DNA from 4 places in the Bacillus sp. FJAT-27231 genome. Region 4 is predicted to be linked to each of the others. Evidence: riboswitches for the same ligand, from Rfam matches in the RefSeq annotation. Region 4 holds a riboswitch; each other region holds the start of a gene.
What was found. Region 4 has a riboswitch for S-adenosylmethionine ahead of AC623_RS02265 (2-hydroxy-3-keto-5-methylthiopentenyl-1-phosphate phosphatase). Riboswitches for the same ligand answer to the same signal wherever they lie in the genome.

Region 1: linked by a shared signal. The riboswitch ahead of metK (methionine adenosyltransferase) and the one ahead of AC623_RS02265 (2-hydroxy-3-keto-5-methylthiopentenyl-1-phosphate phosphatase) in region 4 are both predicted to bind S-adenosylmethionine.
Region 2: linked by a shared signal. The riboswitch ahead of AC623_RS05080 (methionine biosynthesis PLP-dependent protein) and the one ahead of AC623_RS02265 (2-hydroxy-3-keto-5-methylthiopentenyl-1-phosphate phosphatase) in region 4 are both predicted to bind S-adenosylmethionine.
Region 3: linked by a shared signal. The riboswitch ahead of AC623_RS15850 (methionine ABC transporter ATP-binding protein) and the one ahead of AC623_RS02265 (2-hydroxy-3-keto-5-methylthiopentenyl-1-phosphate phosphatase) in region 4 are both predicted to bind S-adenosylmethionine.

Annotation. Positions count from the first base shown of each region.
Region 1 is NZ_LFZU01000001.1:3,182,095-3,187,739, forward strand. Features, by position in the region: gene AC623_RS15230 (tetraprenyl-beta-curcumene synthase family protein) at 1-329, opposite strand, end outside; gene AC623_RS15235 (alpha/beta hydrolase) at 339-1,148, opposite strand; gene AC623_RS15240 (gamma carbonic anhydrase) at 1,284-1,811, shown strand; gene metK (methionine adenosyltransferase) at 1,839-3,038, opposite strand; SAM riboswitch class I at 3,186-3,351, opposite strand; gene pckA (phosphoenolpyruvate carboxykinase (ATP)) at 3,590-5,176, shown strand; gene AC623_RS15255 (DUF2584 domain-containing protein) at 5,216-5,458, opposite strand; gene AC623_RS15260 (alpha/beta hydrolase family protein) at 5,484-5,645, opposite strand, start outside.
Region 2 is NZ_LFZU01000001.1:1,068,441-1,074,085, forward strand. Features, by position in the region: gene AC623_RS05060 (NAD(P)-dependent malic enzyme) at 1-500, opposite strand, end outside; gene AC623_RS05065 (ABC transporter ATP-binding protein) at 727-1,512, shown strand; gene AC623_RS05070 (ABC transporter permease) at 1,496-2,254, shown strand; gene AC623_RS05075 (aliphatic sulfonate ABC transporter substrate-binding protein) at 2,281-3,282, shown strand; SAM riboswitch class I at 3,352-3,455, shown strand; gene AC623_RS05080 (methionine biosynthesis PLP-dependent protein) at 3,525-4,631, shown strand; gene metC (cystathionine beta-lyase) at 4,637-5,645, shown strand, end outside.
Region 3 is NZ_LFZU01000001.1:3,285,274-3,290,918, forward strand. Features, by position in the region: gene AC623_RS15840 (MetQ/NlpA family ABC transporter substrate-binding protein) at 1-634, opposite strand, end outside; gene AC623_RS15845 (methionine ABC transporter permease) at 655-1,323, opposite strand; gene AC623_RS15850 (methionine ABC transporter ATP-binding protein) at 1,316-2,341, opposite strand; SAM riboswitch class I at 2,425-2,540, opposite strand; gene AC623_RS15855 (hypothetical protein) at 2,623-2,964, opposite strand; gene AC623_RS15860 (thioredoxin family protein) at 3,128-3,430, opposite strand; gene AC623_RS15865 (toprim domain-containing protein) at 3,432-3,782, opposite strand; gene gcvH (glycine cleavage system protein GcvH) at 3,888-4,271, opposite strand; gene AC623_RS15875 (arsenate reductase family protein) at 4,355-4,711, opposite strand; gene mgtE (magnesium transporter) at 4,928-5,645, shown strand, end outside.
Region 4 is NZ_LFZU01000001.1:477,719-483,363, reverse strand. Features, by position in the region: gene AC623_RS02275 (2,3-diketo-5-methylthiopentyl-1-phosphate enolase) at 1-477, opposite strand, end outside; gene AC623_RS02270 (1,2-dihydroxy-3-keto-5-methylthiopentene dioxygenase) at 529-1,041, opposite strand; gene AC623_RS02265 (2-hydroxy-3-keto-5-methylthiopentenyl-1-phosphate phosphatase) at 1,109-1,771, opposite strand; SAM riboswitch class I at 1,863-1,967, opposite strand; gene AC623_RS02260 (molybdopterin-containing oxidoreductase family protein) at 2,247-4,304, shown strand; gene AC623_RS02255 (methyl-accepting chemotaxis protein) at 4,588-5,645, opposite strand, start outside.

The DNA.
Region 1 (5,645 bases), 2.7 Mb from region 4:
TCCATCGCTTCATGAAGAGCCGCAAAATCAGCTGGATCAAGCGACGTACTGCGATCACAAAGATTATCAAGATAATCACTAATCGTCTGATAGGCAACAATGAAGCGAATAGCTTCTGTAAAGTTTTTCCCCGACAATAATGCCAGCACAGCCCCTCCCTCGCAATGAAATGTTTTATGAGTAATACTGGAGAGAGCCTGGCGGCGCAATTCTTCATTTGGAATCTCTTTCGCTTTTGCTTTCCAATAACATAGCTGTTCATGAACAATCGGAAAGACCCTTTTATACATGCTATGCATTAAGTGCAACGGTGTCATCGGGACTGGCATTTTGTCACCTCATTCCTCAATCACGTACCCTAATAAACGCAGTCTATTTTCTACAAATCCCTTAGCATAGTGAAAGACTTCTTCCCGTTCCGGTTCATTAAATATTTCATGATAAAGACCCGGCCACTCCTTATAGTGCATCTCTGATAAATCAAGACGATGAAACCACTTTCTCACACTTTTTTTATCAACGATTAAGTCATGTCCTGCTTGCATAACGAGAAGCGGAACATCTGGCACTGCCCCTGTCTTTAAGTCGGCTGTCTTCATCGCCTGAAGCAGTTCACGGTACCAGCGAACGGACACTTTGTTCACATACAGCATGTCCTCTTTATCAGCTTGTCTAACCTCTTCATTTCTTGTCGCCATTTCGACTGTCAATCCAGAAGAAAACTTTACTGAAGGAGAGAGTGAATTTAGCCCATGCGATAGAATGTCGACAATCTTTGGCGGGGTGTGAATCATCCCAAGACAAGGGGAAGATAAGATAACCCCTGCCGTTTCTACTTCCATTTCCTGAAGCAGCCGGATGGCAATTAGCCCTCCCATACTATGTCCTAATAAGAATAAAGGCAAATCAAACTGGTAGGCTGCCTGTACCCAGTCTTTTACTTCCTCGATATATTCATTAAAAGATGAAATGTGTCCTCTTTGTGCTCTCGATGTCATACCTTGGCCAGGCAAATCGCCCATTACCACATGAAAGCCGTTTCTGCGCCACATTTCAATCAGCCAGCCATAACGGCCATGATGCTCCATCGCTCCATGAATCATAACGATGACACCTTTCGGCTGTTGTTTTGTTTCCCATTTCCACATCACGCATCTTCCTCCGGCTTTTTATAGTCCTATACTTTTTACCTTCTATTATACAAATCAAATCGTTTTAGTTAAAATAATAAGCAAATTGATCCTGCTTATCTTTGGCGGGACAAATAAAGGAAGGGGAGAAAGATGATTTATCCTTATAACAATAAAACACCGAAAATTGCTGATTCCGCTTATATAGCGGATTACGTAACCATTACCGGCGACGTGACAATCGGCGAAGAAACCAATGTTTGGTTTAATACCTCTATTCGAGGAGACGTAGCTCCCACTGTGATTGGGAAAAAAGTCAGCATTCAGGATAATTCCGTGCTTCACCAAAGCCCAAACAATCCTCTCATCATTGAAGATGAAGTCACGATTGGCCATCAGGTAATCCTGCACAGCTGTAAAATTAGAAAAAATGCTCTTATTGGGATGGGATCCATTATTCTTGACAATGCTGAAATCGGTGAAGGTGCCTTTATTGGAGCTGGCAGTCTCGTTCCACAAGGCAAGGTCATTCCGCCTCACTCTGTCGCATTCGGACGGCCAGCAAAAGTCATTCGTCCAGTGAACGAGGAAGACCGAAAAGACATGGAACGCATTGTAAGAGAATATGTAGAAAAAGGACAATATTATAAAAGTATACAGAAAAAGCCTGAAGACTATTAAAAAGTCTCCAGGCTTTTTGATTTTTCATTAGTTTGCTGCTTGTTCTTTTAAGAGGTCAGCTTTATCTGTTCTTTCCCATGGAAGATCGACATCTGTACGGCCAAAATGTCCGTAAGCTGCTGTTTGCTTGTAAATCGGACGGCGAAGTCCAAGCATATTAATGATACCAGCTGGACGAAGATCAAAGTTGCTGCGAACAAGTTCCACAAGCTGCTCCTCAGAAACCGTTCCAGTACCGAATGTATCAATGGCAATCGATACAGGCTGTGCTACACCAATCGCATAAGCGAGCTGCACTTCACATTTATCAGCCAGGCCAGCAGCAACAATATTTTTCGCTACATAACGAGCGGCATAAGCTGCTGAACGGTCTACTTTTGTTGGATCTTTACCGGAGAATGCTCCACCGCCATGGCGTGCATATCCGCCGTATGTATCCACAATGATTTTTCGGCCAGTTAAACCAGCATCCCCTTGAGGTCCGCCAATAACGAAACGGCCCGTTGGATTAATAAAGAATTTTGTATTCTCATCAATTAATTCAGCTGGGACAACTGGATTAATCACTTGCTCACGCAAATCGCTTTGAATTTGTTCAAGCGTTACTTCCGGATGATGCTGCGTTGAAATAACGATAGTGTCAATTCTTACTGGCTTATCGTTCTCATCGTATTCAACGGTTACTTGTGTTTTACCATCTGGACGCAAATAATTTAGCGTTTCTTCTTTTCTTACTTTTGTCAGCTGGCGGGACAATTTATGAGCAAGTGAAATCGGCAGCGGCATTAATTCTTTTGTTTCATTACAAGCAAAGCCAAACATTAAGCCTTGGTCGCCTGCGCCAATCGCTTCGATTTCTTCATCACTCATTTGGCCTTCACGAGCTTCAAGAGCAACGTCTACCCCTGCTGCAATGTCAGGAGACTGCTCATCAATAGATGTCAGCACACCACAAGTGTCTGCATCAAATCCATATTTTGCACGTGTGTAGCCAATTTCTCTTACTGTTTCACGAACGATTTTATTAATGTCCACGTAAGAAGATGTTGTAATTTCCCCTGCTACGAGTACAAGCCCAGTTGTAACAGATGTTTCTGCCGCTACGCGTGCATTTGGATCTTTTGACAAGATTTCATCCAGGATGGCATCAGAAATCTGATCACAAATTTTGTCCGGATGCCCTTCAGTAACTGACTCTGAAGTAAAGAGACGACGATTTTTAGTCATGAAACTTCCTCCTTAAAAATGATCAACGAAACTGCCGATCGTTAATGGTACGGTACTCATTTTCCCTAAGTTTATCCTTTTAAAAATAAAAAAACCCCTCCTGAAATAAAGAGAGGAAAGGTTGGTCTTGTCAACATAGGCCTTTCACTCTTATCGCTCAAGGTTTTGCCCTTGCTGCAGGTTAGCACCTTTGTCTTGAAAATAATCTTATAATGATATAAGTGCTGGTCAGTCTCTGTTATGACTGCCGCCTATAATCAAGCAGGTTGCCGGGCTTCATTGGGCCTGTCCCTCCGCCAGCTCAGGATAAGAGTATCCGTTCAAGGTTACATCATACGTAATCCCTCTGGCAATGTCAACAGATTTAGTGTAAAATCTCTTTGTTTTTTCCGGTTTCTTTTCATAAAGAAGGGAACAATTTGTTAATAAAAAGTCACAAAAAAAAATAAATGAATAGTATAGACTATTAAATGTAATGTGTTATACTATTTTTGAGTAAACGATTAAGATGCCAATTCATTTAAATTCAGATAAAGGATGGTTATTTATTTATGAAAACTGCTAGTGTTTCAAACGAAATTTTGGAACTTTTAAAAGGTGCTAACGTAACAATGCAGCCATCTGTGCCGCTGCTCGTAGAAAAAGTACTTAATCGCAAAGAAGGCGTTCTAACTGCTTCTGGAGCAGTAAGTGCTGAAACGGGAAAGTATACAGGGCGTTCTCCTAAAGACAAGTTTATCGTTGAAGAACCATCAACAAAAGATAAAATTGATTGGGGTCCCGTGAACGAACCGATTTCTTCAGAAGTATTTGATCAATTATACACGAAAGTGATCAACTATTTAAAGGAGCAAGAAGAACTATTCGTATTCAAAGGATTTGCAGGGGCTGATCCAGCTCACCGTCTTCCAATCCAAGTGATCAATGAATACGCATGGCATAACTTATTTGCTCATCAGCTTTTCATTCGTCCGACTGAAGAAGAATTAAAAGATCATCAAGCAGGCTTTACAATCGTATCTGCGCCGAACTTCAAAGCAGATCCTGCAGTAGATGGCACAAAATCAGAAGCATTCGTTATCATTTCTTTTGAGCGCCGCATTGTGTTGATCGGCGGAACGGAATATGCAGGAGAAATGAAAAAATCAATCTTCTCTGTAATGAACTATCTACTTCCAGAAAACGACATCTTATCTATGCACTGCTCAGCAAACGTTGGCTATGAAGGTGACGTAGCATTGTTCTTCGGTCTTTCAGGTACAGGTAAGACAACGTTAAGTGCTGATCCAAATCGCCGCTTAATCGGTGATGACGAGCATGGCTGGTCTGCGAGCGGCGTGTTCAATATTGAAGGCGGCTGCTACGCTAAAACAATCGGACTTTCTCGTGAAAAAGAACCACAAATTTTTGATGCGATCCGTTTCGGTTCGGTCCTTGAGAATGTGGTACTTGATGAACAATCCCGCATTCCAGATTACAATGATAACAGCTTGACAGAAAATACTCGTGCTGCTTATCCATTACAAGCAATTGATAACATCGTTGACCCAAGCGTAGCCGGTCATCCAAATACAATCATTTTCTTAACAGCTGATGCATTCGGCGTTCTGCCTCCAATCAGCAAGTTAACAAAAGAGCAAGCAATGTATCATTTCTTGAGCGGATACACATCTAAGCTTGCTGGTACAGAGCGTGGAGTCACTTCTCCGCAAGTAACATTCTCTACATGCTTCGGCTCACCATTCCTTCCGCTTGAAGCAACACGCTATGCGGAAATGCTCGGTGAGAAAATCGATGAGCACAACGTTCAGGTGTTCCTCGTGAATACAGGCTGGACTGGCGGCGAATATGGCGTTGGTTCTCGTATGAAACTCGCTTATACACGCGCAATGGTTCAAGCAGCTCTAGAAGGCGAATTAAATAACGTTGAAACGTATACAACAAAAACATTTGGCCTGCAAATTCCGCTTCACGTACCGGGTGTACCGGATGAAGTTCTAATTCCGCGTAAAGCTTGGGCAGACGAAGATGCCTTCATGACAAAGGCTGCAGAACTTGCTGGCAAGTTCCGTGAAAACTTCAAAAAGTTCAATAACGTTTCGAAAGAAATTATCGAACTTGGCGGACCACAAATCTAAATATCCAATAAAAAGGCACCGTATTCCGGTGCCTTTTTATTAGTTGATTGAATTTAAGGAAACGAGCCTGTAAAGGATTTCTGTTTGATCTTTTTGCCACTCTACTTTTTCAATAACAGCCGTTCCGGTAATATCCCCGTCTTTTGTTTTATATACATTAATTGGAATATCAATTGGATAAAGCCGATAACCTTCTTTTTTCAGAGAAAACAAATTTTCTTCCTTTCTCTGTTCTCTTCCTTTTGTCACGATGATTGTATTTAATTCCATTGGCATCCCCATGCCCTTCCCCTCCTTGGCATTCTTTTTATCGTTGTTTTTTCATCCAAGCGCATAAATCTGTCACGATTTTCCGGTTTACAGCCGGTGGGAAATAATGATCATATTGATCAAAATACCACGTTTCAGCCGGATGTTCCACCTGTCTTAACCGTTCTTCCAAGCGAAACGCATGCTCAGGTGAAACATT
Region 2 (5,645 bases), 590 kb from region 4:
ACAATGGCCGTACCGTGCTGATCGTCATGAAACACAGGAATGTTCAACTCTTCTTTCAAGCGCTGTTCAATGAAAAAGCAGTTAGGTGCTTTTATATCTTCAAGGTTAATTCCGCCAAAAGATGAGGTGAGCAGCTTCACTGTCTTAATGAACTCTTCAGGGTCGCGCGTGTCAAGGCACAGAGGAAAGGCATCCACACCAGCAAAGTTTTTTAGAAGTATGGCTTTTCCTTCCATAACTGGCAAAGAAGCATCTGCTCCGATATCTCCAAGCCCCAATACAGAAGTACCGTCAGAAATTACAGCTACAGTGTTCGCTTTCATTGTGTAATCGTAAATTGTTTCGCTGTTAGTTTGAATGGCAAGACAGGGCTCAGCGACTCCAGGGGAATAAACGAGGCTCAAATCCTTTAAATTTTTAACGTTTAATTTAGCCTTCGTTTCCAGCTTTCCCTGATGGCTTCGATGAATTTCTAGTGCTTCTTCTTTTAAATTTCTCATAATCTCCTCTTCTCCTTAATTAATAAGCCGTGATGTTTTTCAGTTCGTTTCAAGAAGTAATGTGTTTTATTCTATAACATCCCGAAAGGATAATCAACGGAAAAATCAGAAAATTTAATTAAATGTAAAAAATTTTTAGTAAACAATTGACTTTCTATGCATACAGTATATAATACAAATAAATCCGATTAGATAAATATGATTAATTTAAAAAGACGGTGATCTTATGTTCTTACACATAGATGGTATTAATAAGCAGTTTGTTAATAATAAAGTAGTTAATGATGTACTGGTTGATGTAAACACTACGATAAATGAAGGGGAGTTCGTCTCCATACTTGGTCCTTCAGGCTGTGGGAAGTCAACGTTGTTATCGATGGTAGCGGGCTTAAGTGAAGCGACTTCCGGTGAAATTAAGCTCGAAGGGAAACCAATTAAAAAGCCGGGGAAAGACCGGGGGATGGTGTTTCAGCAAGCCGCCTTATTCCCGTGGCTGAACGTAGAAGAAAATGTCATGTTTCCTCTAAAAAAGGAAATGAGCAAAAAAGAGGCGAAAGAAACGGCGCGTAAATTTTTACAAATGGTGCAGCTTTCTCATTACGCCGGCCATTATCCTCATGAGCTGTCAGGAGGAATGCAGCAGCGTGTAGCTATTGCCAGAGCGCTGGCTATGAACCCAAAAGTACTGTTAATGGATGAACCATTTGGTGCATTAGATGAGCAGACACGGGCGCGCATGCATGCAGAGCTTGAAAAAATTTGGATTGAGACACGAAAAACGATTTTGTTTGTTACTCACAGCATCTCGGAGTCTATTAAGTTATCAGACCGAATCATCGTCATGGGTACACAGCCAGGAACAATCATTGCGGATATTCCAGTAGATATCCCAAGACCAAGAAGGTTTGATCAAAAAGAAGTGATCCAGCTTGAAAAGAAAATTAGCTTGCTATTAAAAAATGAAATTGACAAAGTAGTAAAAGAGGAACTAGCCTATGCAGCGAATCATTAAACAACTTGTTTTCTTTATCGTTTTATTAATTGCTTGGGAAGGAATCGTGCGGGCAGGCGGCTGGACGCCGGATGTCATGCCAAAGCCGACAGATGTTTGGCAGGCACTCGTTCGCGGATTTGAAGACAAAACATTAATTTATGACTTAATAGCAAGCTTTGAGCGTCTATTTGTCGGGTTGCTTATTTCTCTCGTATTGGGAATTGGCATCGGCATTTTATTAGCTAAATCAAAAACCGCCGATGAAACACTTGGTTCACTTATTTTGGCTCTCCAAAGCGTACCGAGCATCGTATGGCTGCCGCTTGCTATTATGTGGTTTGGCTTAAATGAAAAATCAGTTATTTTCATTGTCGTTCTTGGCGGTACACTTGTGATGACGATCAATATGCGAATGGGCATTAAGAGTGTAGCTCCGCTTTATATTCGGGCGGCGCAGACAATGGGATCACGGGGAATTGACTTGTTCATGAGAGTGATCTTCCCAGCGTCTATTCCTTATGCTGTCACTGGAATAAGGCTTGCCTGGGCATTTGCGTGGCGGGCGTTGATGGCTGCTGAAATTTTAAGTACAGGGCCAGGACTAGGCTATACGTTAAAGTATGCCTCTGACTTCGGGGACATGAGCCTCGTGATTGCTGTCATGATTTTAATTGGCGTCATTGGAAGCATCGTCGATTATGCATTCTTCCAAAGAGTGGAGAAAAATGTTATGCGGCGCTGGGGACTTGAAACAAATTAATATTTTTAGTTAATGGGGGAAACAACATGAAGAAGAAGCTTGGCTATGTTGGCTTCATTATGCTTTTGCTAGTTGGTGTATTAGCCGGCTGCAACTCGGCAGAAGAGGGAAAATCAGAAGGCAAAAAGAAAGTGGTCATCGGTTATTTTCCAAACCTTGACCATGTACCGGCTATGATCGCCAGAGAAAAAGGGTACTACGAAGAAGCGCTTGGCAAAGACGTGGATGTTGAATATAAATCTTTTCCAGATGGCGGAGCCTTTATGGTGGCATTGAAAACAGGAGACGTTCAGGCGGGGCTTGTTGGGCCTGGTCCGGTTATGAATAACTTTACGAATGGAGCCGACGTGAAAATTGTGGCCGGCAGCTCTTCAGGCGGTACGGTTATCGTTGCTCGTAAAGGCAGCGGCATTAATTCAGTTAAAGACTTTGCCGGTAAAACATTTATCACTCCTGGTGTGGGTTGTACACATGACGTGCAAATGGAAACATTTATAAAAGATTTTGGGCTTGAATCAAATCGTATTGGCGGCAGCTTAAAGCACACGACTGGAAAGCCAGCTCAATATGCCGGTTTATTTGAATCTGGTAAAGTCGATCTTGCGGCTGTTCCTGAACCTTGGGGCTCTTTGCTCGTGAAAGAAGAAGGAGCAAAAATTATTGTAGATAGCGACGAAATTTCTTTTGGTACAACACTGCCTAACTCTGTACTTGTGACAAGCGGCAAATTAATTAAAGAGGATCCAGAGCTTGTGCAGCACATTGTAGATGCTCATAAAAAAGCAATCGATTTTATTAACAGCAATCCTGAAGAGGCGAAGAAGCTAACGATTGCAGCGATTAAAAAGGATACGAAGCAAGAACTGGCAAAAGACGTTGTCGATAGTGCATGGGAAAGAATTACGTACACAGCAGATGTGAATGAAAAAGTTGTGCAAGAGTTTGCTAACTCTTCTTATGACTTGAAATTCTTGAAAGAGCAGCCTGATTTCGATGCATTGATCGATAAACAATTTGCGAAAAAATAAAATATTAGAAAAACTCTTGTCATTTCGATCTTTTTACTGTACATTTAAAAAAAGTCAAAATTTTATAAGTTCTTATCAAGAGAAGCGGAGGGACTGGCCCGATGATGCTTCAGCAACCGGCTGCGTAAAGTCAAGGTGCTAATTCCAGCGGGATCCATCCCGAAAGATGAGAGGAAGATATTAAAAAGCCTTCTTCTTAAGAAGGCTTTTTATTTTTAGGCATACATAAAGGAGAGAAGAACATGTCACATACACACATCGATACAGTGCTAGCACAAATTGGAAATCGCAGTGAAACAGCAACAGGAACAGTCAATGCACCCGTTTACTTTTCAACAGCTTACCGTCATGAGGGAATTGGACGTTCAACGGGTTATGATTATATCCGCACAGGAAATCCAACACGGCAAATTGTAGAGCAAGCCATTGCAGATTTGGAAGGCGGCGATGCTGGGTTTGCTTTTTCATCGGGGATGGCGGCGATCCAAACTCTGCTGGCATTGGCTGAACCAGGGGATGAGTGGCTTGTTTCCGCCGATTTATATGGCGGGACGTATCGCTTATTTGAGAAAGGGTGGAAAAAGTTTGGACTGTCATTTGTCTATGACAGCTTTCAAGATATCAACGAAGTGAAGAAGAAAATAACAGAAAAGACAAAAGTCATCTTTCTTGAAACACCTACTAATCCGCTCATGCAGGAGGTAGAGATCGAGTTGGTGGCAGGATTAGCGAAAGAGCATGGGCTGCTGCTCATTGTGGATAATACGTTTTACACGCCATATTTGCAGCGTCCGTTAACGCAAGGAGCTGACATTGTCATCCACAGTGCGACGAAATATTTAGGCGGGCACAATGATGTGCTGGCCGGCTTGATTGCAGTGAAAGGAGAAAAGCTGGCCTTGTCGGTAGGAGAAATGCAGAATGCTATTGGAGCCGTTTTAGCACCGCTTGATTCCTGGCTGTTAATCCGCGGTATGAAAACACTGAGCCTGCGTATGAAGCAGCACGAGCAGAACGCAAAACAAGTCTCAGAATTTCTGCGATGTTGTCCGGAGGTGACAGATGTTCTCTATCCGGGACGAGGAGGAATGCTATCATTCCGCTTAGAGTCGGAAGTGTGGGTGGATGACTTTTTAAGAAGCTTGAATCTAATTACGTTTGCTGAAAGCCTCGGTGGAGTAGAGAGCTTTATTACGTATCCAGCGACACAGACACACATGGATGTCCCGGAAGAGATGCGGATTCAAAACGGTGTCTGTAACCGGCTGCTTCGTTTTTCAGTAGGAATTGAACATGCAGAGGATTTAATTGCTGATTTAACACAAGCGTTTAACAAAATGAAGGGGTGAAGATAATGAGTGAGCAGTATTCTTTTCAAACGAAACTATTACACAACAGCCATAAATTTGATGAAGGAACGGGAGCAGTTAGTGTACCCATTCAGCATGCTTCTACCTTTCACCAAAAGGATTTCGATCGGTTCGGCAGCTATGATTACAGCCGTTCTGGGAACCCGACAAGAGAAGCACTAGAAACAGCGATCGCTGAGCTAGAGGGCGGCACGCGCGGATTTGCTTTTTCATCAGGCATGGCAGCGATTTCTACTGCTTTCCTTCTGCTTTCTAAAGGAGATCATATATTGATTACGGAGGATGTGTATGGCGGTACGTATCGCATGGTCACAACTGTACTCAATCGTTTTGGGATTGACCATACATTTGTGGATATGACCAATTTACATGAAGTCGCCTCCAATATAAAAGAAAACACAAAATTAATTTACATGGAAACACCGTCTAACCCTTTGTTAAAAGTGACGGACATCAAAGGAATTGTTAAATTGGCAAAAGCAAACAACTGTCTGACATTTGTCGATAATACATTTTTGACACCAGCTTTACAGCGTCCGCTTGATCTTGGTGTTGATCTTGTTCTGCACAGTGCTACGAAGTTTTTATCCGGTCACAGTGATGTACTAGCTGGACTTGCTGTCACAAAGGATAAAGAGCTTGGCGACCGCTTGTACGCTCTGCAAAATTCATTCGGCGCTGTACTTGGTGTTCAAGATGCTTGGCTCGTGCTTCGAGGGTTAAAAACTCTTCACGTGCGTCTTGAGCAATCTTCTAAATCAGCGCAAGCCTTGGCCGAATTTTTACAACAACATGAGCTAGTAGAAAAAGTGTATTACCCTGGATTGTCCGATCATGAAGGGCATGTTGTTCATTCTTATCAATCCACTGGACCCGGAGCTGTCCTTTCCTTTGAATTAAAGGATGAAGGGGCCGTACGGAAGTTTGTTAATCATGTGAAAATCCCGGTGTTTGCGGTGAGCCTTGGGGCGGTAGAGTCAATCTTATCTTATC
Region 3 (5,645 bases), 2.8 Mb from region 4:
TGATTAGAACCGCATCGCCTTCTCCATTATTATAAGCTTGTGGAAGGAAAGCAGCTTCATAGTTATAGTCAAATTTCAAATCTTTTTTGTTTTCTGCAATGTCTTCAATTGTTGCTTCTTCTTTCTTAACGCCATCTTTTAACTTAATAAGGCCTTCTTTTTCAAGCATTGTTAAAATACGGCCATGGTCTGCTACAGAGCTGCTCATTAAAATTGTGGCACCTTTTGGAAGTTCCTCTAGGCTTTTATATTTTTTAGAATAAACACCAATTGGCTCAATATGAATACCGCCAGCGTTTACGAAATCATAGCCATGCTCTTTCTTTTGAGACTCAAGGTAAGGAATATGCTGGAAGTAGTTTGCATCCAGGTCTCCCTCTTCTAATGACTTATTTGGCAAGATATAATCTTGGAACGTTTCAACCTTTAACGTGTAGCCTTTCTTCTCAAGCAGCGGCTTAGCTTCTTCTAAAATGACAGCGTGCGGCACATTAGAAGCGCCAACGATGATTTCTTTATCTTCTTTACTGCCTTCTTTTGCTTTCTCGTCTTTCTTATCGTCTGAGCCCCCGCCACAAGCAGCCAGGGCAAACACAGCAAGCGCTGTTAATAACCCAATTAACCACTTTTTCATTTTTCTTCCCCCTTGTAAATTTATCTTTTATCTAATTTATTAGTGATTAAATCACCAATTAATTGGACTACAAACACAATAATTAAAATAACAATCGTAGCAACAAGTGTTACATCATTGCGGCTGCGCTGGAAACCATCAAGATAAGCAAGATTTCCAAGACCGCCAGCGCCGATTACTCCAGCCATTGCTGTATATCCAACTAGAGCAATAGCTGTAACAGTAATACCAGAAACAAGTGCCGGCATCGATTCTGGAAGCAGCACCTTGAAGATGATGGTGCTCGTTTTTGCTCCCATTGCTCTTGCTGCTTCAATGACGCCTTTATCAATTTCCCGCAGACCGATTTCTACCATCCGCGCGTAAAAAGGGGCAGCGCCAATAATAAGAGCTGGCAAGGCAGCATTTTCGCCAATCATCGTTCCGACTAAAGCCTTTGTAAAAGGAATTAATAAAACAATTAATATAATGAAAGGAATCGAACGGAAAATATTGACGAAAGCTGAAACGATGCCATAAACCGCCTTGTTCTGCCAAATGTTTCCCTTAGCTGTTAAAAACAACAGCAGGCCAAGCAATATACCAAGGATAAACGTAGCGAGTACGGATATACTCGTCATATAGAGCGTTTCAGTGGTCGCTTCCCACATCTTTTCCCAATCTACATTAGGGAGCCATTGTTCAAGCATGACTAATCACCTCCGAGCTGACTTCCTGCTTTTCGAGGTAAGCCACCGCTCGTTCCACTTCTGCCTGGTCTCCTGTTAAATGAACAAATAGTGAGCCATAGGCACCATTTTGCGTTTGAGATACTTTTCCTTGAACGATGTTTACCGCTATGTTGAATTGACGTATTAAATTAGTAATAATCGGCTGCTCTGCGCTTTCTCCGATAAAAGTGAGCTTGACTACTTTTCCTTCGGGGAACTGCTCAAGCAAGTGATCGATTGTTTCTTTTGATTCTTCAAGGTCCGTTACTTGCTGGACAAATCGTTGCGTAATCGGCTGCTCCGGTGATTTGAAAACATTCAATACTGGACCCATTTCGACGACACGCCCCGCTTCCATTACAGCAACCCGATGGCATATCTTGCGGATGACGTGCATTTCATGCGTAATCAAGACGATCGTTAACCCAAGCCGCTTATTAATATCAACAAGCAAGTCTAAAATCGCATCTGTCGTTTGCGGATCAAGCGCTGATGTCGCTTCGTCACATAAAAGGACCTTCGGATCATTCGCCAATGCCCGAGCGATACCGACACGCTGCTTCTGGCCGCCGCTTAACTGAGAAGGATAGGAATCCTCTCTGCCTTCAAGACCAACCAATTTAATCAGCTCATCTACTTTCTTTAACCGCTCTGCTTTAGGCACTCCGGAAATCTCTAATGGAAAGGCGATGTTCTCTCGCACAGTTCTTGACCAAAGAAGATTAAAATGCTGAAAAATCATGCCAATCTCCTGGCGTGCCTGGCGCAGTTCTCCTCCTCGGATTTTTGAGATTTCACGTCCACCTACAACCACTGAACCGGAAGAGGGTGTTTCCAATCCGTTCAGCATTCGGATCAGCGTACTTTTTCCAGCACCGCTATACCCAATTACGCCAAAAATCTCGCCTTTATCTATCGCTAAGTTAATATCATCTACTGCCGTCACTTTCCCATTTCTTGTGGAAAAGATTTTCTTTACATTCTCTATTGAAATCATGCGGCGGTTTTCCTCCATTCCACCAGAAAAAATAAAAACCTTTCTGCAAAATGAGCAGAAAGGTGTGCTTTAACAGTTCCTTTCTCTCATCTTCCAAAGCACGAAGCTTTGTGTGAATTGGCACCTTTTCAACAAGCATTTCACCGTTGACGGTTGCCGGGCTTCATCGGGCACGTCCCTCCACCTCTCTTGATAAGAGTCGTATATAATATGTCCTTCTCAATGGATTTGATTTTATCATTATTTCTCGAAAATTGTCAATCATCTGTAGAAAAATGTTTTTACGCTGTTCCAGATGTTTCATAATAAGGACGGCAAAGCCAGAGAAATGATTCAAACCAAAGCTTTACACGATAAAATCCTGCCACTTCCACCGCTCCCATTCGCTCATAAAGACGCAGCTGTCCCCGCCCTTCTAAAAGAGGTTCTACTCCGCCTCTTAACCGTAAGTGCCAATGATCTGTGTGCCTATTTGACAGTTGCACCCCCTGATCACTAATCACAAGCAGCCAACTCTCGCCTTCTCCCTCTAAAAGCACATGCACGGGTTGAAGCGGAAGCAGCGGCCAAATATGCGTTCTATCTCGACAAGCAGCCTGCATAGCCAGCAAGTTCTCTTTCATGTTATTTCCCCCTCTGTTCACTTTATCTATAAACTTCAAACAGAAAAGGAAATATCCTTTATGAATCGCTCGACAAAGTATGCCGCTCCCATCGCATATTTCGTCAAAAAAGAGCTGCTTTCATCTAGAAAGCAACTCAGATTTTTATATGCTATTTAGTTGATCAAGTATAGTGGTTCAGCTTTTCATATAGATGAGGAACCGACTGAAAAGCATAAATCTTCTCCATTAATTCCCCTTCTTTAAAAATAAGCAGGCACGGGACGCTTTCAATGGCGTATTGAATAGCAAAGCCTTCATGATAATTGACGTCAAAACGAACCCATGTAAATGGAGGTACTACTTTTTCTGCAACGTCTACCATTTTTCCAGCTAGCTGACACGTTCCACACAGCGGTGTATAGGCGTAAACAGCTGCTAAGCGCTTCGACTTGATCATTTCATTTATGTCTTGTTCCCTCTGCATGTCATCCATCCTTTTGTAAAAACTCTCCATGCACATCAATATTGGCGCCGAGCAACACAGATGCCAGGTGACGGTAAGGAGCAGTAGCAACTTCTTTATAGACACGATCGATGTACAGATGTCGCGCTTCAGGCAATTCACGAATAAATTGCTTACGGAGTTTTTCTCCTGCTTGATCGGCGTCAACGAGAATATATACGTCTTGTCCGTATAAGCTTTCAATCAGTTCATCCAGCCGGCTTAGGCCAATGGTTCCATTCGTGCAAATGATATCTACTGGCTCATTCACAATTTCCTTTATTTTCTTCCGATCGGAAGCGCCTTCTACAATGATAGTTTTCTCCATACGCATGAACATCCCTCCACCGTCTGAATATCTGCCTCGCAACATTATTGTCCTTTATTTATTAAGAAATTGCAAAAGAACACTTCCAGTTAAGGAAGTGTTCTTTGGTTATTAGTCTTCTTGTGTCATTTCGTCATATTGCTCAGCTGTCATTAAGTTGTCAAGCTGAGAAGCATCAGATAATTCGACAACGATCATCCACGCTTTTTCATATGGTGATTCATTCACGAATTCTGGATTATCATCAAGGTCTTCATTGACCTCAACGACTTTTCCACTGACAGGAGCATACAGCTCTGAAACTGTCTTTACAGATTCAACGCTGCCGAATGGCTCATCAGCTGTTACTTCATCGCCTACAGATGGAAGCTCAACGAATACGATATCGCCAAGTTCTGATTGCGCAAAGTGTGTAATACCAATACGAACTTTTTCCCCTTCTGTTTTTACCCATTCATGCTCTTCTGAATAACGCAATTCTTTTGGTGTACTCATCCAAATCCCTCCATTACCTAATTTCAATTAAAACTTTACTTATTATAAAGGCATAAAGCAAGAAAATAAGCTTTACGCATCCTTTACAACCATTGTTTTTTAAATTCTTCTTCTTTAAAACCAACGGTAACCTTCTCGTCATCCGTTGTGAGCGGCCGCTTAATCAGCATGCCGTCGGAAGCAAGCAGTTCTAATAATTCTTCATCAGAAGCCGTGCTTACTTTGTCTTTTAACCCAAGCTCTCTGTATTTCTGTCCGCTCGTATTAAAAAATTTCTTTAATTCAAGACCGCTTTTCTTATATAGTTCTTCCAGCTTTTCCTTTGAAGGCGGCTGCTCCACGATATGTATCTCTTGAGCATCGATATTATGCTCTTCCAGCCATTTCTTTGCTTTACGGCATGTCCCGCACTTCGGATACCAGTAAAATGTTAATGTCATTTCTTCATCAGCCTCCTATTTGCACAGCATCTGCCATTAACATCTTTTCGACATGATCTTCAAATTCCCTGCCTCTTTTATTAAAATATACCTTCTTTTTCAATAAAAGACAAAGACCTTTTTCTCATTTAAACAAGGAACCGGTATGTAAAATCATCCATAAATGGTTTTTGCATTCCTTTCTAGGGAATAGGCTTGATGACGGAGGTGTTAATCATGAAAAAAATACAGGAGGATGCACTGTTCGTTATTGAAAAGCTAAAAGAAGAAAAATATGACAAAATCAACGAGATGTTTACGACTAAGAAGCCCTATGACTTAGCTTCCATTTTCCAGAACCTTCCCGAAAAACACCGAGCTTCCATGCTTGAGCACCTGAATGAAGCCTCTATTGCCAGCATGCTCCCAAAGTTCAACCAACTAAAACAGCTGGAATTGCTCGGAAAGATTGGGCCTGCCAGAGCTAATAAAGTACTTGCTCTTTTAGACACAGACATTCTTTCTTCTCTTTTACGCCATTTTCCTAAAGCGGATCTGGATCGCTTTTTATCAGAAATTAATGATACTGAAGCTCAATACTTAAAGCAAATGATGAGCTATGAGCGGGATACAGCTGGCAGTATGATGACCAATCGATACTTGTCTGTGCAGCTTGAAGATACGGTGGCGGCTGCGGTCGAAAAAGCAAGAGTCCATGCCATGTATTCTGAAATATTATTTATCATTTATGTGCTGGACAAAAATAACCGGCTTGCTGGTACCGTCTCTTATCGAGATCTTGTTATCGCCCAGCCAGATGACTTAGTGAAGGACATTATGCTAAAGCAAATTATTTCAGTTCCTTATACGGCCAAAAGAGCGGAAATTAATAAGTTGCTCAAACGCTATGATTTTACTGCCATTCCTGTATTAGACGATCAAGAAAGGCTGCTGG
Region 4 (5,645 bases):
TTTAATCAGATCAATGCCTCCTGCCAGCAGGTCTTCTAATTGAGAAGAGAAAAAAGACAAATCTCTGCCTATCACTCCTTTGAAAATAGCCATCAACAAGGGACGATCGTATAGATTTAATTTCTCCCTGACCCCCTTCACCCCAAAGCGCGGTCCAGGGAATTGGCGGAGAAGCTCATCATCAAATGTTAGATCAACTAACTCATGGCCTTCAAAAAAAGAAAGCTTTCCATATACGGTTGTCAAAATAGCGGGAAGATCGGCTGAAAAATTAGCGGATGGATAATGGATTTTTACTGTGTCCTTTTCCTCTCCTTTTTCTACTGACACAACTTCCCCTTTATTTTTCTGTAATTGCTGACGCTCCAAATGTGGAATATCTGTCCAAGAACCGACTGTCAGGCCTAAAGCATATTGTTCTGCCTTTTTTTCTTGATCGGGATGCGACGGGAACAGATAAGTAGCTGTTACACCCATAAAATGCCCTCCTCTGTCATTCTGTAACTTCATTCATTCCAAAACTCTCTTTTAGTAAACTGGCACCCAGCCTTCTTCTGTTACGAAAATACGGACAGCAACTACTTTACGGTCATCAGATAATGTAAAGTAATGGCGGACACTTTCAGGAACCGAAATAAGATCTCCAGGATTTAAATGAACCTCAAAGAATCGGCCGTCCTTTCCTTGGATAACAAAAACGCCGTGTCCGCTTGCAATAAATCGGACTTCATCATCTGTATGATGATGCTCACGCTGGAAGTTTTTCAATAACTCTTCCAAGTTTGGAGTGTGATCTGCTAAGGAAATCACGTCCCAAGCTTTATATCCGCGTCTCTCGGCAATATCTTTAATTTCCGTTTCAAAAGCAGCTAAAATCTCTTGCTTTTCTTCATCATTCAACACATACTTTTCTTGCAAATGAGCGGGTAATTTAGAAATATCCCAATGCTCGTAAATGACATCTTGCTTGTCCAAAAAGGCAATCACTTCTTCTTGATTGTCGATCACTTCATTTGTTCCTTGAATTTTAATAGTTGTCATCATAATTCCCCCTTCATTATTCCTAACATTCCGAATTTATTCACTGCTATATAGAAAGTATAACTGCTTATTTAAGATTTAAGTTTTCTAAAATATTGATACAATCATAAAATGTTTCAAAGGGCTGAAAAGGAATAGAAAGCTCTTCGCACTTTTCCGCCAAGTAATCTCTTGCAATCACTGAATCTGCAATCTTCGCTGCCTGAAAGTCAGTCACAGAATCACCGATTACAATAGTATAGTGATCAGCATTCGCTGTATTACGAATGATAGCCGGCTTGCAACAGCCACAATTTTGATTCGGACATTCCTGATCACACTCATGCGGCCAGCGAATATGAATATGCTCTCCACTGAAATCTGCTTCATTGCAATATAACCCTGTAATTTCACTAAATGGTTCAAGCATTGGCTTTACAAAAAAATCAATGCCTCCGCTGACGATATAAAGAGGAATGCCTTGTTTTTTTGTATACTGTACAAATTCGCCAAACCCTTCTCTGATTTCTGCTGTCTCTAAAACAAAGTCAATGATCTCTTGTCGAAGAGAAGATGGAAGAAGGGCAAACATATTCCCGACGCCTTCCTGAATACTGATAGATTGAGATAGCACACCATCTTTCCACTTCTCCCACTCAGGAGGAGCAAACCGTTTCATAATACTAATGATGTTGTCTTTCTTCGTCACCGTACCATCAAAGTCACAAAATATAACCGGTTTCTTCAAGATGCCCTCACTTCTTTCTTTTTACTCTATAATCCCATTCCGTAAATAAACACAAAAAACCTCTCCAATAAGAAGAGGTTTTGGTAAACACAACTTCTTATCTTTCAGCATGAACTGCTGTAAGAATTAGCACCGTGCTAAAAGTAAGCCGGTTGCCGGGCTTCATAGGGCTCATCCCTCCGCCTGCTCTTGATAAGAGTTTATTTATTATTTTTTATATTCATATAACTTCACTAGGATTATGACACGTTCTCGAAGGGGTGTCAATCATTTTTTAATAAGAGAAGGCTTGAATCTTTTGCGGCAAGCAGATTCTTTGCAGTACCACTAGTGCTTGGGAGACTGCTAAACTCAACTACTGAAGACTATAACCGATTTTATACATAACCTCAGCCTAAATATTTTTCTGAACGTTCTAAATGTTCCGTTACTATGATATAATCAGAAAAGCAATCTATATGATCGGAGGATACTAAATATGCAATCCTATATCAAGATAGAAAATGGTGTAGTCCCCTCAGTCTGTTCGCTTGATTGTCCGGACCAATGCGGATTGCTCGTACATAAAAAAGATGGAAAAATCACCAAAATTGAAGGCGATCCCGAACATCCCATAACGAAAGGTGCTATTTGCAACAAAGTAAGAAATATGGGTGAACGCATTTATGACGATAAAAGAATAAAAACACCTCTAAAACGAATCGGACAAAAAGGAGAAGGCAGGTTTGTTCCTATTAGCTGGCAGGAGGCGATTGAAACGATTGCCACTCGTTGGAAAAAGCTGATTCATGAGGAAGGAGCCGAGTCCATTCTCCCCTACAGTTTTTATGGAAATATGGGAAAACTCAGTGCGGAAGGAATGGACCGCCGTTTCTTTTATCGGCTCGGTTCTAGCCAGCTTGACCGTACGATCTGTAATATTGCAGGCTCAGTAGGGTTTAGTTACACAATGGGTGGAAGCTATGGAACCGATCCGGAAGAAATGAAAGAAACAAAGCTATTCGTCATTTGGGGCATCAATGCTGTTAGCACAAACATGCATCAAATGATGATTGCACAAAAAGCGCGTAAAAATGGAGCAAAAATCATTGTCATTGACGTGCATAAAAACCAGACAGGACGGATGGCAGATTGGTTCATCCCTGTTCTTCCTGGAACAGATGGCGCCCTTGCACTAGGCATCATGCACATTCTCTATAAGGAAAACCTAGTTAACCGCTCATTTTTACAAGAATACACAGTTGGATACGAAGAGCTTGAAAAGCATGTAGGAGCCTATGATCCACAGACTGTTTCTACGATTACCGGTGTTCCAGCAGAAGATATTTATACGTTAGCGCGGATGTACGGAACGGTTTCTCCATCTATGATCCGGATTGGAAACGGCCTCCAGCACCATGATAACGGCGGGATGATTGTGCGGACGATTGCTTGTCTGCCTGCTTTAACAGGACAATGGCTGCTAAGAGGCGGAGGCGCCGTTAAGTCTAGCTCTGGTTATCTAACATATAATCGAAAAGCGCTACAGCGGCCAGACCTTCTCAAGCAGCCAACACGGGTCATTAATATGAATTTGCTGGGGAAAGCCCTGCTCGAGTTGGAAAAGCCGATTCGTTCACTCTTTATTTACAACACGAATCCGGCAGTGGTGGCGCCAGAGGCCAATAAAGTACGGGATGGATTAGCGCGGGAAGACTTGTTCACGGTCGTTCATGATCTCTTTTTAACCGAAACAGCCATGTTTGCTGACATTGTTTTACCGGCAACCTCTGCTTTTGAAAACACAGACTTTTATACTTCTTCCTGGCACAATTACCTTCATTTGCATGAACCGGTCATCGCGCCTTATGGAGAAAGCAAATCGAATCCCGATGTATTCCGGTTGTTAGCAGAAGCGTTGGGGTTTGACGAACAAGAGTTTAAAGATACGGATGAACAATTAATTGAACAAGCGTTAAGTCATGTATCTAACCCTTACTTCCCTGTTGTGACGTATGAAGAACTTAGAAATAAGCGATTCGTAAAAGCAAAAGATATAGATCAGCGACTGAAAAACTTACCAACACCGAGCGGTAAAATCGAATTATACTCTAAAAAAATGGAAGCAGACGGCCATCCGGCTCTTCCTACGCATAAGCCGTTAGTGCAGGAATCCGATCTTCCTTTTCTCTTTGTACCGGCACCAAATCATAACTTCTTGAACTCTACGTTTTCTAATAACGAGAAACATATAAAGCTTGAAAAAACGCCTAAGTTGTTTATGAATCAACAGAATGCAGATCGTTTAGGAATCGAAGACGGCACAGTTGTCCGTGTGTGGAATCACCGTGGAGAATGTGAGTTAACCGTTTCTACAGGTGACCAAGTTTTACCTGGCGTTGTCGTAAGCCAAGGTCTCTGGTCAGATGCTCTCGGTAAGAAACATCTCGTCAATGCTTTGACCCCTGATCGAGTAGCTGATATGGGCGGGGGAGCTGTATTTTTCTCAGGCCGGGTAAACGTCGAAGCAGCAAATAAAGAGAAAACTGTTCAATAACATTTTTCTCTTGCTGTTTTATAAAGGCGTATTTTTGGTCATTTGCGGACTATTTGCCGCATTTGTATCGATTCCATTCCCTCGGTGGCACTGGCCCGCTATATTTTTTGCATTGCTCGTGTCTATTCTCATGTATGTGCAGGAGGGCTCATAGGCAGTCTATGTTTTATCACTCTATACCATTTTATTAAAAAAGCGATTGAAGAAAAACTGATTCTATATTACATAGTCTTTAACACTTAAAGCGGGCAGCTTTTCTGCTGCCCGCTTGTACTTGTCTTGTTTAAACTTTAAACTGACCGACTAACCCATTCATCTCTTCTGCTAATGCTGCGAGCTGTTTCGAGCTGGCTGCGACTTCTTCCATCGTGGCGCTGGACTGTTGGGCAGAAGCCGCTGTTTCTTCTACCCCTGCAGCTGACTCTTCTGCAACCGAAGCGATTTCTTCAACGGAGCCATTCATTTCCTGCGCACTTGCTGCTATATCTGACAAGTTAGCAGAGACCGTTTGAATGTTGCTCACCATCTCTGTTACGGCAGAACTAATTTTATTAAGCATTTCGCCAGTCGTTTTGATTTGGGCAGTTCCTTGCTCAACCTCTGTATAACCCATTTTTAACGATTCCGCTACAATGCTGGATTCACTTTGTATATTTGATACGAAGCCTGTAATGTCATTGACTGAAACACCGACTTCCTCCGCAAGCTTTCTTACTTCATCTGCTACGACAGCAAACCCTTTACCATGCTCGCCCGCCCTCGCCGCTTCAATCGCTGCATTTAAAGCAAGAAGATTCGTTTGGTTAGCGATATCCTTAATAACAGACACTAATTTTGAAATTTCTTGAGACTGCTGATCGAGACTTTCCATTTTTTCAACGGCATCTCGTACAATCCGATCAATTTTAGCCATTTGAGTCGTAGAGGAATTCATTAATTCATTGCCCTCATTCGTCATGTTTAACACATCAACGGAGTAAGTTTCGATATGTTCTCCATTTTCATTGGCTTCTTCCACTTTTCCGGAAAAAGTCTCCATAATAGAGGCTAAATTCCCCGCACTGTTCGCTTGGGTCTCTGCTCCGGAAGCGAGCTCTTCCATTGTCGCCGCAACTTGCTCAGCTCCGACCTTCACTTCATTAGAGGCTTGTGTTAACTCCTCACTTTGGCTTGTGACGGTTTCAGAAACAACGTTGATTTGTCTTAGCAAATTTCTCATATTATGAGTCATCTCATTGGTCGCCTGTACAAGCTGGCCTACTTCATCCTTTGTATTAGCGGTCAGCGGTTCAAGGCTTAAATCGCCGCCAGCAATAGCCTTCATTCGCTCCATCACCTTCT